4 regions of the Peribacillus sp. NPDC096447 genome follow, and region 1 is predicted to be linked to each of the others. Evidence: a T-box and tRNA genes for the amino acid it is inferred to sense, from the RefSeq annotation. Region 1 holds a T-box; the other regions hold tRNA genes.
What was found. The T-box of region 1 lies ahead of argS (arginine--tRNA ligase). A T-box ahead of a tRNA ligase gene usually reads a tRNA of that ligase, here a tRNA-Arg.

Region 2: it encodes a tRNA-Arg, which carries the amino acid that the T-box ahead of argS (arginine--tRNA ligase) is inferred to sense. The anticodon was not compared.
Region 3: it encodes a tRNA-Arg, which carries the amino acid that the T-box ahead of argS (arginine--tRNA ligase) is inferred to sense. The anticodon was not compared.
Region 4: it encodes a tRNA-Arg, which carries the amino acid that the T-box ahead of argS (arginine--tRNA ligase) is inferred to sense. The anticodon was not compared.

The regions. Positions count from the first base shown of each region.
Region 1 covers NZ_JBIWEV010000010.1:71,267-74,614, reverse strand. Annotated here, with positions in the region: gene argS (arginine--tRNA ligase) at 1-1,482, opposite strand, end outside; T-box leader at 1,517-1,735, opposite strand; gene ACIQZD_RS23830 (response regulator) at 1,803-2,348, opposite strand; gene desA (Delta(5) desaturase DesA) at 2,442-3,348, opposite strand, start outside.
Region 2 covers NZ_JBIWEV010000004.1:478,623-481,970, forward strand. Annotated here, with positions in the region: partial or broken gene ACIQZD_RS16695 (polysaccharide deacetylase family protein) at 1-681, opposite strand, end outside; tRNA gene ACIQZD_RS16700 (tRNA-Arg) at 879-952, shown strand; gene ACIQZD_RS16705 (acyltransferase family protein) at 1,144-3,132, opposite strand.
Region 3 covers NZ_JBIWEV010000004.1:239,554-242,901, forward strand. Annotated here, with positions in the region: gene ACIQZD_RS15555 (glutaredoxin family protein) at 1-51, opposite strand, end outside; gene rpoN (RNA polymerase factor sigma-54) at 57-1,394, opposite strand; tRNA gene ACIQZD_RS15565 (tRNA-Arg) at 1,712-1,783, opposite strand; gene clpP (ATP-dependent Clp endopeptidase proteolytic subunit ClpP) at 2,073-2,681, shown strand; gene ACIQZD_RS15575 (HPr family phosphocarrier protein) at 2,779-3,036, opposite strand; gene whiA (DNA-binding protein WhiA) at 3,057-3,348, opposite strand, start outside.
Region 4 covers NZ_JBIWEV010000001.1:680,013-683,360, reverse strand. Annotated here, with positions in the region: gene ACIQZD_RS03425 (Ger(x)C family spore germination protein) at 1-88, shown strand, start outside; gene ACIQZD_RS03420 (XTP/dITP diphosphatase) at 305-916, shown strand; gene ACIQZD_RS03415 (metallophosphoesterase family protein) at 919-1,431, shown strand; tRNA gene ACIQZD_RS03410 (tRNA-Arg) at 1,603-1,676, shown strand; gene ACIQZD_RS03405 (hypothetical protein) at 1,869-2,069, shown strand; gene ACIQZD_RS03400 (hypothetical protein) at 2,161-2,421, opposite strand; gene ACIQZD_RS03395 (DUF2087 domain-containing protein) at 2,696-3,348, shown strand, end outside.

The DNA of each region.
Region 1 (3,348 bases):
CGATTTTTGGACAATGCTCGGATATTGCTCCAGCAGCTGGATGACTGGCCACGCATATTCACCTAAAGCGTCAAAAGTGATGGCCTGCTCGTTAAATTCACCTTTTTCAAGCAATGAGGAAATTCGCGCATATGTGTACTGTACATATGGACCCGTTTCTCCCTCAAAATTCATCATTTGTTCCAAAGAAAAATCAATATCGTTCATGCGGTTATTTTTTAAATCATTAAAAATTACCGCTCCGACACCGACCTGTCTTGCAACCAGTTCTTTCTGTTCAAGCGCTTGATTTTTTTCTTCAATATTGCGCTTCGCAGTTTCGATCGCCTCTGCCAATACATCCGCAAGGAGCACGACTTTCCCTTTACGTGTCGACATTTTCTTACCGTCTTTTAACATCATGCCAAAAGCTACGTGCTGTAAGTCTTTTGACCATTCATACCCCATTTTTTCAATGACGTTAAAGAGTTGTTTAAAGTGCAGGGATTGTTCGTTTCCGACAACATAAAATGTTTTCTTCGCCTCATACTGTTTTTTACGATACATGGCTGCAGCTAAATCACGCGTGGCATAAAGTGTCGCACCATCCGTTTTCGTAATCAAACAAGGCGGCATATCTTCCAATTGCACGACATAGGCACCTTCGGATAGGGCAAGTAAGCCTTTTTCTTTTAGTTCCCCGACAACCGCATCCATTTTGTCATTGTAAAACGCTTCGCCGGCATAGGAATCAAAACGGATGCCCAATAAATCATAAATCGTCTCAAACTCTTTTAGAGACGCATCCCTGAACCATTTCCACAATGCCAATGCTTCCTCGTCCCCATCTTCAAGCGACTTGAAGCTTGCGCGTGCTTGTTCATTCAACGATTCATCACTTTCGGCTCTATCATGGAACTTCACATAGATTTTCAATAATTCCTGAATCGGCGAAGCTTCTATCGCCTCTTTGTCGCCCCATAGCTTATACGCGACAATCAACTTGCCGAATTGCGTGCCCCAATCTCCTAAATGATTAATACGCACGGCATTGTAGCCATTTTTTTCGGCGATGTTAGCCAGTGCATTCCCTATGACCGTTGAGCGTAAGTGCCCCATGGAAAAAGGTTTGGCAATATTCGGGGAGGAATAATCAATCACGACATTTCCCTGTACAGGCTGCATCGAACCATACTGATCCTTTTCACTTAATACCGTTTGCAGCACGTTTTCCGTCACCAGCTGTTGATTGACGAAGATATTCAGATAACCACCCACAACGTTCACTTCTTGGATCAACTTACTATTTAATTGTTGGGCTATTTCAGACGCAATCACCTGAGGCGACTTTTTGAATTTTTTCGCAAGAGTAAAGCATGGAAAGGCGACATCACCTAATTCCATCAATTTTGGCTTTTCCATTAATTTTTCTATTTCACTAGCTGGCATTTCATTGTTCAAAGCAGTTGAAATCAATTCTGCAATTGGTTTATTCATCGTCATTTTCCCTCCTAAACAAAAAAGCCCCCGCCTCTAAATAAGAGACGAGAGCATGAATTCCCGTGGTACCACTCTAGTTGCCACAAATTGTGACCACTTTCCATTGTTAACGAGGTGACTCCCCGATATTCCCTACTAAACGGTTCAAGAAATTTCTCCAAAGTGCGCTTCATTCATCCGTCCTGCATTAGGCTCCCACCATCCCTAACTCGCTTTCCAATTCAAAATGAACTACTCTCTTCATCACAGAATTTTCAATATTATAATTTAATCCATCGTACACAATTTAAAAAAACGTGTCAACAGGATTTAAGAAACAAATCCTAACCAGCCGGTAACTTCATTTTATCCTTGATGGTGGAAAAATATTTCCTTACTGTCCCAATTGTGCCGCTTTGCTGATTAGACGCCTCAATTTTTAATTGACCATCGGCTAACAAACCTAACACTCCCATTTCCCGGCCATTATTGCTGGAAGACTCATCTATAAGTTCTGGGGAATATATTCGCTTGCCATCCATTATGCTGCGAATGGAGCAAGCTAACTCTTCACCCGGGCTATCCTTCAATAAATAACCACTTACATTAGCCTTTATTGCGAGTTGAAAATAACCAGTCCTTCGGAATGTCGTTAAAATGACCACTTTACATTCAATTGACCTTAATGCTTCTGCTGCCTCAAGTCCGCTCATTACAGGCATCTCCATATCCATGATACAAACATCAGGCTGTAATTGGTGGACAAGGGCCACCGCTTCTTCTCCATTACCGGCTTGCCCGACAATTTCTATATCTTCTTCAAGATTGAGTAGAGAACTTATTGCCTCTAAAAGCATTTGCTGATTCTCTGCAATGACAATTCGAATCATTTTAAGTTCTCTCCTTTATCGAGTTCCTTATATGAAGCAAAGACTCCCCCAAATCCGAGGATTATTAAGGGAGTCTGGAATGATACATGAACGTTACAGTTCAGATTTCACTTGGGCGGGAACACTTTTTTTCGTTAAATATTTTATATCTTTGAAACCGATAAAATTCTTGGATTCCTCATCCCATAAACGGAAACGGAGTGAGCGCAAGCTTGTCGCAAGAGTAATCGTTGGAACGTTCTCTAAAGGCTGCGTATTATTGTGCGCCATTTCCAATTTATAGTTAGGTACCCTTGGACTTAAATGGTGAACATGATGGTAACCGATATTACCAGTAAGGAATTGCATCAGTTTTGGAAGCTTATAAAAAGAACTTCCCTCCACTGCTGCCAATACATATTCCCACTCCTCATTTTCTTCAAAATAAGAGTCCTCAAATGTATGCTGGACGTAAAACAGCCAAATGCCGACTGAACCAGAAATCATGAAAATGGAACCTTGTACCAGAAGGAACGACTGCCAGCCTACTGCCAGGCAAAGCAATGCCGCTAAAACGACGATTAATGCATTCGTCAAATACGTATTATTTTTTTCCTTCTTTCTAGCACCTTTACGGTTAAATCTATTTTTAAGAAGGAAAACATAAATTGGTCCCAAACCAAACATAACAATTGGATTGCGATAAAAACGATAGGCAAAACGAAGTTTAAACGGTGCAGCCAAATACTCATCGACAGTAAGGGTCCAAATATCCCCTGTACCCCGCTTATCCAAATTACCGCTTGTTGCGTGATGCACAGAATGCTCATGTCCCCATTGATCGAACGGGAATAAAGTCAAAACACCCATGATCGTCCCGACTATTCTATTCGCACGGCGGTTTTTGAAAAATGAATGATGCGTACAATCATGAAATATGATGAATATTCTTGTCAAGAAGCCAGCAGCAAACACAGCTGGAATTAAAGCTAACCAATAAGAAACGGAAAGACTTATATAT
Region 2 (3,348 bases), on a different contig from region 1:
GAGAGTCACTTCGTTATACCGGCCAACCGGATAGGAAAGCACTGTCGTGTCCTGGTCGAGAATACGGTCGAATAGCCCCTTCGACTGGACCATTTCAGCTTCTTGCTGCTCTGCCGTCATGCGGTTCAGCTCCAAATGGTTGATAGTATGGCTTTCGATCGAAATCCCATTCCCGCTCATCTCCATCATTTGATTTTCAGTCAGGTGATGACCTTTATCAATGGACTTCCCGATCATGAAAACAGTTGCTTTCATATCATTTTCTTTTAATATCGGGAAAGCCTCCGTGAAGTTATCTGTATAGCCATCATCAAAAGTAAGCCAGACGCACTTCTCACTTGGCATCCGGTTCTCGGTTAAAACGAGGAATGCTTCTTCAGGAGATAATGTATAGTAGCCATTCTCCCGAAGCCAAGCCATCTGAGAACGGAATTCCTCTCTTGGAACCCGAAGGCGATTACCTTCAGAAATGCTATGATACATCAAGATTGGAAGCTGGACGTCGGACTCGGCCGTTATCCAGTCTTCCGTATCGATTTTGCCCTCCACTTCCTGCCCTTCCGCATTCTGCGGAGCCGTCCTTGTGCCTATACCTTCTAAAATCCCTTGTGAGCATCCAGGTAAAATCAAAATCCCCAGCAATGCAACCATCCATAAAACTCTATATTTTCCCACTATCATTCTCCTGATTTTTTATAGTAAAATAGTACCGGAAAACTAGTGATTAATAAAGTATTCCATTAAATGAAAAAAAGGAAAGATGAGAGCTTAGTGACCTGTTAAGCATTAATGAGGATTTTTTTTCATAAGTATGTGCTATTAGCTTGAAAAGTTTGCCTATAAGAAATATAATAAATAAGTCGTCGACTTTTTTATATGTCCCAGTAGCTCAGCAGGATAGAGCGACAGCCTCCTAAGCTGTAGGTCGTAGGTTCGATTCCTATCTGGGACGCTAATTAAAAAACCCTGTTACAATGCGGTTCTTCCGCGTAGTAACAGGGTTTTTTCTTGTGATTTATGGGGCGGTTAGACAAAGCTAATCACAAGTTCATATAAAAAAATCCGAGCCCTGTAAAACACAGAACTCAGATTTTTTATATCAAGATAACCAATAGTTCCAAACAAAATTCCCTTTAGCTATACTTACTTTCTATCTAAGCCTATCTCGTTGATTTTTTCTTCAAAAATAGGTCCAAAACTTTCAGAATAAGTATTCGTTAAATGTCTATTGTCCCGATAAATTATAACATTGCCAATAATGGGCTGAAATTTACCGTTCACTTTAAAGTAATCTGTTAAGTCAATTTTATGCAATGATTTATTCTCTTTTTCAAATTGTCTCCAAAAGCTTTCGTCTTTCTGATTATCTACTGAATTCATTTTTTTTGTAGTTTCTTCTAGTCCATCTGTTTCTAATGATTCCAGTACATTAAAACTATATCTTGGATCATCACGAACAGCTAACACTTCAATACCATATTCATCTTTAACATACTGCAGCTGATCAACCATCTGTTGCTGTATTTTATTATTAGGCGTATCAGAAGCTGTGGCGTGAGAAATGACTAGATCTACATCTGCATCCTTTAGATAATCGAGAACATTATTGACCCAGATACCTTTCAAATCATCATCCGCATAACCTGTTGAAAAACGTGTACCTGAACGGGTCATATTCAATACACGATAATTATCATCTTTTGTTGCTTGTAATATGGCACCTAACCAATGCTCTGAATGGGAACTGCCGATCAGGGCAATTGTAGCATCGTAATTTTCAGTTTCGCCATATTCCCCAATTTTCAAGTCACTTTCCTTCAACCCTTGGTTACTGCCGTCCAAATGCGCTTGTGGTAAATCATCAAAGACTTCAGAATATGATGGAATTGGTTCTTGATCAGGTATATCATCAGGGTTTTTTACAGCTAACGCTCCTGGATAATTTTTATCGTTTATATTATTTTCCAGTTTATTTTGATCTATATATACTCCAATTAAAAGAGATGCAATCAAGAGTACATTCAAACTGCCCATTATCCCGAGTCTCTTGAATGAGAATTTATTGTCCTTTGAGCTTCGGATTGGTTCTTCTATATACCGAGTCATTAAAAAAGAAAGGGCAATTGATGAAATGATAATAAGCGTTCCGACGATGAATCCTGGAGTTTCTTGGACATTATAACGATAGAACTCCAATAGTACCCAATGCCACAAGTAGATTCCAAAAGCGATTCCACCTAGCTTCACCATTACGGGTGAACCTAAAAAGCGTTTGACACCATATTTTGTATCGCGTGTACCAGACAAAACAATGAATAATGCGCAGGTCATTGGCCATAAGGCAATATACCCCGGAAACATTTCAGATACATTGAAAACTATTCCCGTTAAAATTAAACCGATTAATCCAAGCCACCCTATCACTGTTGCTATATATTTATTTACCTTAATTGATGATAAATTGATACAGAGCAAACTGCCTAAAGCAAATTCCCACACACGTGTCATCGTTATGAAATAAGCCCATGGCTGATTGACAGAGGTTAAATATATGGAGTATATAAAAGAAGAAACAAATAATATTCCTAAAATCGTATTAATTAATGTTTTAACTTTAGTTAATTTATATTTTTTTATTAAAAATAAAATCAAAGTGAATAATAAAAACCAAATTATATAAAATTGTCCTTGTATAGACAAAGCCCAAAAGTGTTCAACAGGTGTTTTCATTTGACTGGAATCTAAATAATCCGTGCTCGAAAAAGCCAGTTGCCAGTTTTGATAGAAAAACATGGAGGCAAATACTTCATGTATAGTTTTATCTAAAATTGATTTAGGTAATAAAAACCAACTTAAAACCAGAACAATTGCAAGAATAAAAAATACAGAAGGAAGTAATCTTTTCATTAATTTTGTGACATATGGCCGAAACCGAAATTCCCCTGTTCGATTAATTGTGGAAACAATTGAAGTAGTAATAAGAAAACCTGAAATTACAAAGAATACATCAACCCCGCCAGAAACACGATTAAGCCATATATGATAAACCGCCACCAGCAGTGCAGCAACAACGCGTAACCCTTCGATTTCGGGTCTGAACTTACTTTCAGTATTAATTAATTTTTGATTCATTTGATTCTATCTCCTACCTTTTGTCATGCATACAATTTAAAATTATATCACTTTACAATAATGATTTGTCAACATAGTAGAAAAGGTTCTTTAATTTTCACAAGTACGGATTTTTTTCCAACTTTTCAACCAAGGCCCATTACAGAAAATGTACGTTGCCTGGGTACGAAGCCTACAGCTGAGAGTTACTTCTTGATGGAAAAACGTCATGGGGCA
Region 3 (3,348 bases), on a different contig from region 1:
GCATTTATCCCTACTATATAAAACAAACGCATTTGATTCCAAACCACTCATCCTTTTCAATCATATCTTTTTCGTTTAGATGAAGAAGGGATACCTAATTGTTCGCGGTATTTGGCAACGGTTCGGCGTGCCAGGATAATTCCATGCTCTTCTTTCAACCGTTCTGCCAGATCTTGATCCGAAAGCGGCTTTTGTTTATTTTCCCCATTGATTGCTGCCTGCAGGCTCTTTTTTGCCTGCATGCCCGACATATCCTCATCAAGTCCGACTGACTGTAAAGAAGTAGTGAAAAATATCCGCATCTCTATCGTGCCAAATGGTGTCTGCACGTATTTCCCTTTGACCGCCCGGCTTACTGTGGACTCATGTATACCAAGTTCGTCGGCGATTTCCTTCATCGTCATCGGTTTCAAATAGTTCAGGCCATGATGAAAGCACGCCGGCTGTTTATCGACGATGCACTGAATGACCTTCAATATCGTTTCTTTCCTCTGTTGGATCCCTCTGGAAATCCATTGGTATTCCTGCCACTTATCCTGGATAAACCGTTGAACCCCCTGATCCTTATGGCTCTTCATACGGTTTAAATACCCTTTATCCACATTAAGATTAGGTGTGTTACCATCATAATTCCCGACAAGCAGCATGCCATCACGAACTTCCACGACCACATCCGGTACTATATAAGAAGGTTTTTCCTGAAAAAAGAGTGAAGCCGGTCGCGGGTTCAATGTCTGGACATAATCAAATACTTCTTGAATCTCCTTCATTGTAACACCGATTTTCTTACTTAGGTCTTTCCAGCGCTTTTCAGCAAAATCGAGGAAATGGTTTTCTATGATCGATTCTGCAAGCAGATTCACCCCTTCTGCTTGCACCTGAAGCAAAAGGCACTCTTGAAGATTTCTCGCACCAATTCCATGCGGCTCGAGTTCCTGTAAAATTGAGAGGCTTTCTTCCAAAACGATAGGAGATATACCTGGGATACATATATCATCCAGCTCAGTCCTCAAGTAACCGTTTTCATCAAGGTTATGAATTAATAGCAGCAACGCCTTCTGCTGCTCACCGGTAAGCTGCTGGTGATTCACCTGGGACATGATATGCTGTTCAAGCGATATAGTATCTTCACTGATCTGTTCAATCCAATAGTTGGCATCATACGTATTCTTAAGAGTCCGTTTCCCCTTTTTCCGGTCAAAAGTTGGCTGAAATAAAGCCGATGTTGGCTGATCTATGGACAGTAATGGATTCTCCACCATTTTATTTTCTAAAAAAGCCGATAGCTCCTGCGAGGAATATTGCAGCAATGTAATAGCTTGCATAAGCTCCTGAGTCATTGCCATCTTTAATGTTTGCTGTTGAAAAAGTCCTGCTTTCATATTCATACTCATCGATTCATCCCTCCCCCACTCCATTTTACATTATCAGGAGAAAATTCTACACAAAAACCCATGAAAACGCTTACGATTTTTTTCTGAATAGTTTATTTGTTTTAAATACTATATGTTAGAAATGCAAATTTAACAACTACTTTTAATGAAAAATCACCATTTTTCAATAGTGTGCGCGAATATTTTCAAGACAGGGCTTACATTACAGGATTCGATGGAATATTACGGAAATCGAGTGGATTCACCAAAAATCTTAGGAGCCCTCTTAAAAATGACCAATAAAAAATCCCCCACTTTATTAAGCAGAAGATTGGTAATGCCCTCGGCAGGAATCGAACCTGCATTTCAAGCTTCGGAGGCTTGCGTTCTATCCGTTGCACTACGAGGGCGTAATAGAAAATATTTTTTCAACAGACTTCATTATATGATAGATTCCCCTCCTTTGCAAGGGTTATCAGGTTTAAAACTTCGTCATTTGGGTATTATGGGTAATGTGGAAATTCATCCCTGTGCGGCATAATATATAAAGTAATCTATCGGGAAGGAGCCTTAGCCAGAAAATTGTCGAACAAATTATCCATTATAGGGTTTGTTTTGTTTGACCTAAATTGACCAAAAAGTGTATCATACATACATAAAGAATTTAAATGATTCTCTTAATCGAAGGAGGAAATGAACATGAATTTAATTCCTACAGTTATCGAACAAACAAGTCGTGGGGAGCGTGCCTACGATATTTACTCCCGTTTATTAAAAGACCGGATCATTATGCTAGGAAGTGCAATTGACGATAATGTATCCAACTCCATTGTTGCTCAATTACTATTTTTAGAAGCGGAAAATCCTGAAAAAGATATCACTCTATACATCAACAGCCCTGGTGGAAGCATCACTTCCGGTATGGCCATTTACGATACTATGCAATATATCAAACCTAATGTATCCACAGTATGCATCGGTATGGCCGCTTCCATGGGTGCTTTCCTATTGGCCGCTGGCGAAAAAGGCAAACGTTATGCGTTGCCAAACAGTGAGGTCATGATTCACCAACCACTTGGAGGAGCTCAAGGTCAAGCTACGGAGATTGAAATTGCTGCCCGCCGTATCCTTCACTTGAAAGATAAACTGAACCAAATCTTGGCAGAACGTACTGGTCAACCTATTGAAGTCCTTCAAAGAGATACGGAACGTGATAACTTCATGACTTCCGAAAGAGCCCTTGAATATGGCTTGATCGACAAAGTCATCACGCGCAGCATCCTTGATGATAAAAAAGACTCTAAATAATCATGCAACAAACGGCTCCGGAGAACGCCTTTTAGCGACTTCCGGAGCTTTTTTACATAATGAAAAAAAAGGATGCTCTTTTAAGCATCCTTTTCTTTTAACCCTCTTGCTGAACAAACTCTTCCAATGCCTCTAACGCTTCTTTCTCATCGCGTCCTTCGACGATTAACTTCACGGTCACGCCAGAACTGATGGCAAGGCTCATTAACCCCATTATACTTTTTGCGTTCACTTTCTTTCCTTCTTTTTCAAGAAAAACATCTGAATGAAAGCGGTTAGCTTCTTGTACAAAAAGAGCCGCCGGCCGCGCTTGCAAACCCGTTTTCAATTTTACCTCAACTTGCTTTTCCACCATCTTGATCTCCCCTGTTAGCTTTATTTTTTCGCAGCAATAGCCTCTCCCCCACGGAGCCTGTCAGCTATTTCATCAATCTTTCGTAATCGGTGATTAATCCCGGATTTACTGATGGTTCCCCCGGAAACCATTTCCCCTAGTTCCTTTAAGGTTATATCCTGAAACGCTATCCTAAGCTCCGCAATTTCCCGAAGCTTATCCGGTAAAATGCCTAATCCCACCGTATCCTCGATATAATGGATATTTTCAACCTGGCGTAATGAGGCCCCGATCGTTTTGTTTAAATTGGCTGTTTCACAATTCACAAGCCGA
Region 4 (3,348 bases), on a different contig from region 1:
TAAAATTATTAATTCCTTTGATAAGACTTCAATAAATAACATAAAAGTTAATATCCATATTGAACATAGTGAAAATTACAAACGTTAGTTTAAAAGTTTCAGGTTATTGCAGATGAGGGAGTTGTGTTAGACTTAACTTATCTGGAAAATTCAGCGGCCGTTATTGATCATGAAAGGCAGCGCTGAATTCGTCCGTTTGGCACTGGAGAAGAAGCGGCTTTTACATATAACGAGTTACAGCAAATTCTTTCTTAGCCCGAAAAGAGCTCACATGCCGATAAAATGAAAAAGGGTGAAATGAAAAATGAAGACAGTAATCATTGCAACGAAAAATAAAGGGAAAGCAAAGGAGTTCGAAAGCTTATTCTCTGCTAAAGGATATGAAGTCAAAACACTTCTTGATGTACCGGATGCTCCGGATGTTGAGGAGACAGGGACGACCTTTGAAGAAAATGCGATCCTGAAGGCAGAGGCCATTGCCCATCAGCTAGGCCGTTTTGTCATTGCTGATGATTCGGGATTGATTGTAGATGCATTGGAGGGCCGTCCAGGCGTATATTCTGCGCGCTATGCTGGAGAGTCCAAGAGTGATGAAGCAAACACGGAAAAAGTCCTCCGGGAACTGGAAGGCGTGCCAAAAGAGGATAGAACGGCGAGGTTTTATTGCGCCTTGGCACTAGCGTCACCCAACCAGGAAACGATCACGGTATCGGGAACCATGGAAGGCTTGATTACAGAACAGCCTTCAGGAGCGAATGGATTTGGTTATGATCCCATCTTTTTTGTTGAGGAACAGGGTAAAACAAACGCCGAATTGACAAAAGAGGAAAAAAACAAAATCAGTCACCGTGCCAATGCATTGAGGGCTCTAGATGAAAAACTTGATCTATTTCTAAAAAGGGAAGAAGGAATGTGACGATGAAAGTGCTAATAATGAGTGACAGTCATGGCTTAACTCATGAAATCAGCATGATTACCGACCGTCATAAACAAGAGGTTGCTGCCATGATCCATTGCGGTGATTCAGAGTTGGAAAGAAATGACCCTCACATGTCGGGGTTCTTAGCCGTACGCGGGAATTGTGACTATGATTCGGCATATCCGAATGACATTGTGGAGATTATTGCAGGCAAGCATTTCTTCCTTACACATGGACACCTCTATAACATAAATATGACCTTGATGAACCTATCTTATAAAAGTGAAGAGACAGGGGCGGATATTATTTGCTTTGGTCACTCCCACGCTGCAGGCTCCGAATTGATTGACGGCAAGCTCTTCATCAACCCGGGAAGCATACGTCAGCCGCGTGGACGAAAAGAGAAAACCTATGCCATTTTGGAAATCGGAAATGACCAACTTGAAATCATCTATTATGACCTTGAAGGAAAAATCGTTGAAGAACTAAGAAATGCTTATCAAATGGAATGACTTCATGTATAATGAACAGGAAGCGTTTTTCCCCGCTTCCTGGTTCATTAAAAAAGAAAAAAACTTTTTTTGAAAAACCGTTGACTTTCTTTTGATATCCTACTATAATAAGAAGTGTCCTAAGGGAACAGTTAAGGTAATACATAAGTTTTACCGCAACTTATATCATACGTCTCAGTAGCTCAGCTGGATAGAGCAACGCCCTTCTAAGGCGTCGGTCGGGAGTTCGAATCTCTCCTGGGACACTAACTAAAAAAAGCCAAAACCTTCTAAGGTTTTGGCTTTTTTACTTTTGGCTTAAGTCAACGAGGGTAATTTCAATTTGCTATCCTTTTAACTGTTAAAGTTCGTATGACGACAAGAAGTTTTTTATTTCGTATTTATCGCAGGTGGATGACCTTTTATGTCGAACTTGTTATAAATAAGGAGATGTTTAAATGAATAAAGATAGATTATTCAAGTTCATTCAAACTTCCACTCGGGGCAATTTCTTCTCAGTCGAAATAACCGAAGATGGAACAGAAGTGGTCCAATTAGCCAAGGAGTTAGAAAAAGAAGGAAGAATCAAGTTGAGGGAATGCACACGAAAAGAGCAAGGTGTTTATCTGGAAGGGATACTTAAGTTTGTGCCTAGCTAATACCTAATGAGCTCTAACGAAGGACTTATATTAGGAATTTCATATGCTCCATAGAAAAAAGGCATCCATGATCGGATGCCTTTTTTCTATATCAAATTCTATTTAATGTTTGGAGATTTTTTTTAATGATTTCACGGTTTTTGATTATTGCCGTATTCAATTCTTCGACGGGTGAACTTTTAACATTTTCTTCACTGAGCTGCATCACACTTGATTGGTTTTGTATAAGTGATTCAATCGTATCGCGTAATTCTGGCAGTGATACCTTGAATTGTTCAGATAAATGTTGTAATGCCTTGTGTAAATCGGTGTTATGGAATGATGGAATTATCGCATCGTTTTCATCTTTCAATAATATATCCTCCTCTAAAGTTTATTCACGCTTATATAGCATATTATTGGGGAAATTACGCTTATTATTCAATATACTATATCGGCATAGTGTCATGGAAATCGTTTAATGGATTGTGTATTCGCCTGTCAGCTGCATGTTATGAAGCCCTCTGGCCATCAAGGTCATCTTTGGATACTTTGCTGGAGTTAAATTAGAAAAAACATTGACATAATGCAAACGAATTAATATTATGTTTATTATATTATAAACTTTATAGGGAAGTGTTTGTTTTATGAAGGACGCTGAAATGTTTTGGAGCGCATCTCAGAATGAGCTTAAACAAGGGTATATAGAAGGTGAGAATCAATATGTTTGTTTGCTGTGCGGAAATGCAGTTGAAAAGGGGGTAGTATACCCGAAAGATGGGGTTCTTTATGAAGCAAAGAGGTATATGCGAATTCATATTGAACATGCACACAGCTCCGTTTTTGAATACTTGATCGATCTCGATAAAAAACTTACAGGTCTCACGGACCATCAAAACCGCCTTCTTCGCCTATTTTACCAAGGGAAGAATGATGCTGAGGTTCAGGAGGAAATGGGGATTGGCAGTCCGTCCACCATTCGGAACCATCGTTTTGTGTTGAAAGAGAAAGAGCGACAGGCTAAGTTGTTTTTAGCCCTGATGGAACTTTTGAAAGATAAAGATGAACATGCGCCGGCATTTATCCCGCTTCATCAAAAAGCGACGATGGTCGATGATCGTTATAACGTTACCGAGGATGAAAAGGTGACTGTACTGAAAAAATACTTCCCTAAAGGCAGTCATGATGCATTAAAGTCTTTCCCGCCAAAGGAAAAACAAAGGCTGATCATTCTCCGAGAAATTATGAACCGTTTTGAAAATGAGCGGAAATACGAAGAAAAAGAAATCAATCAAATATT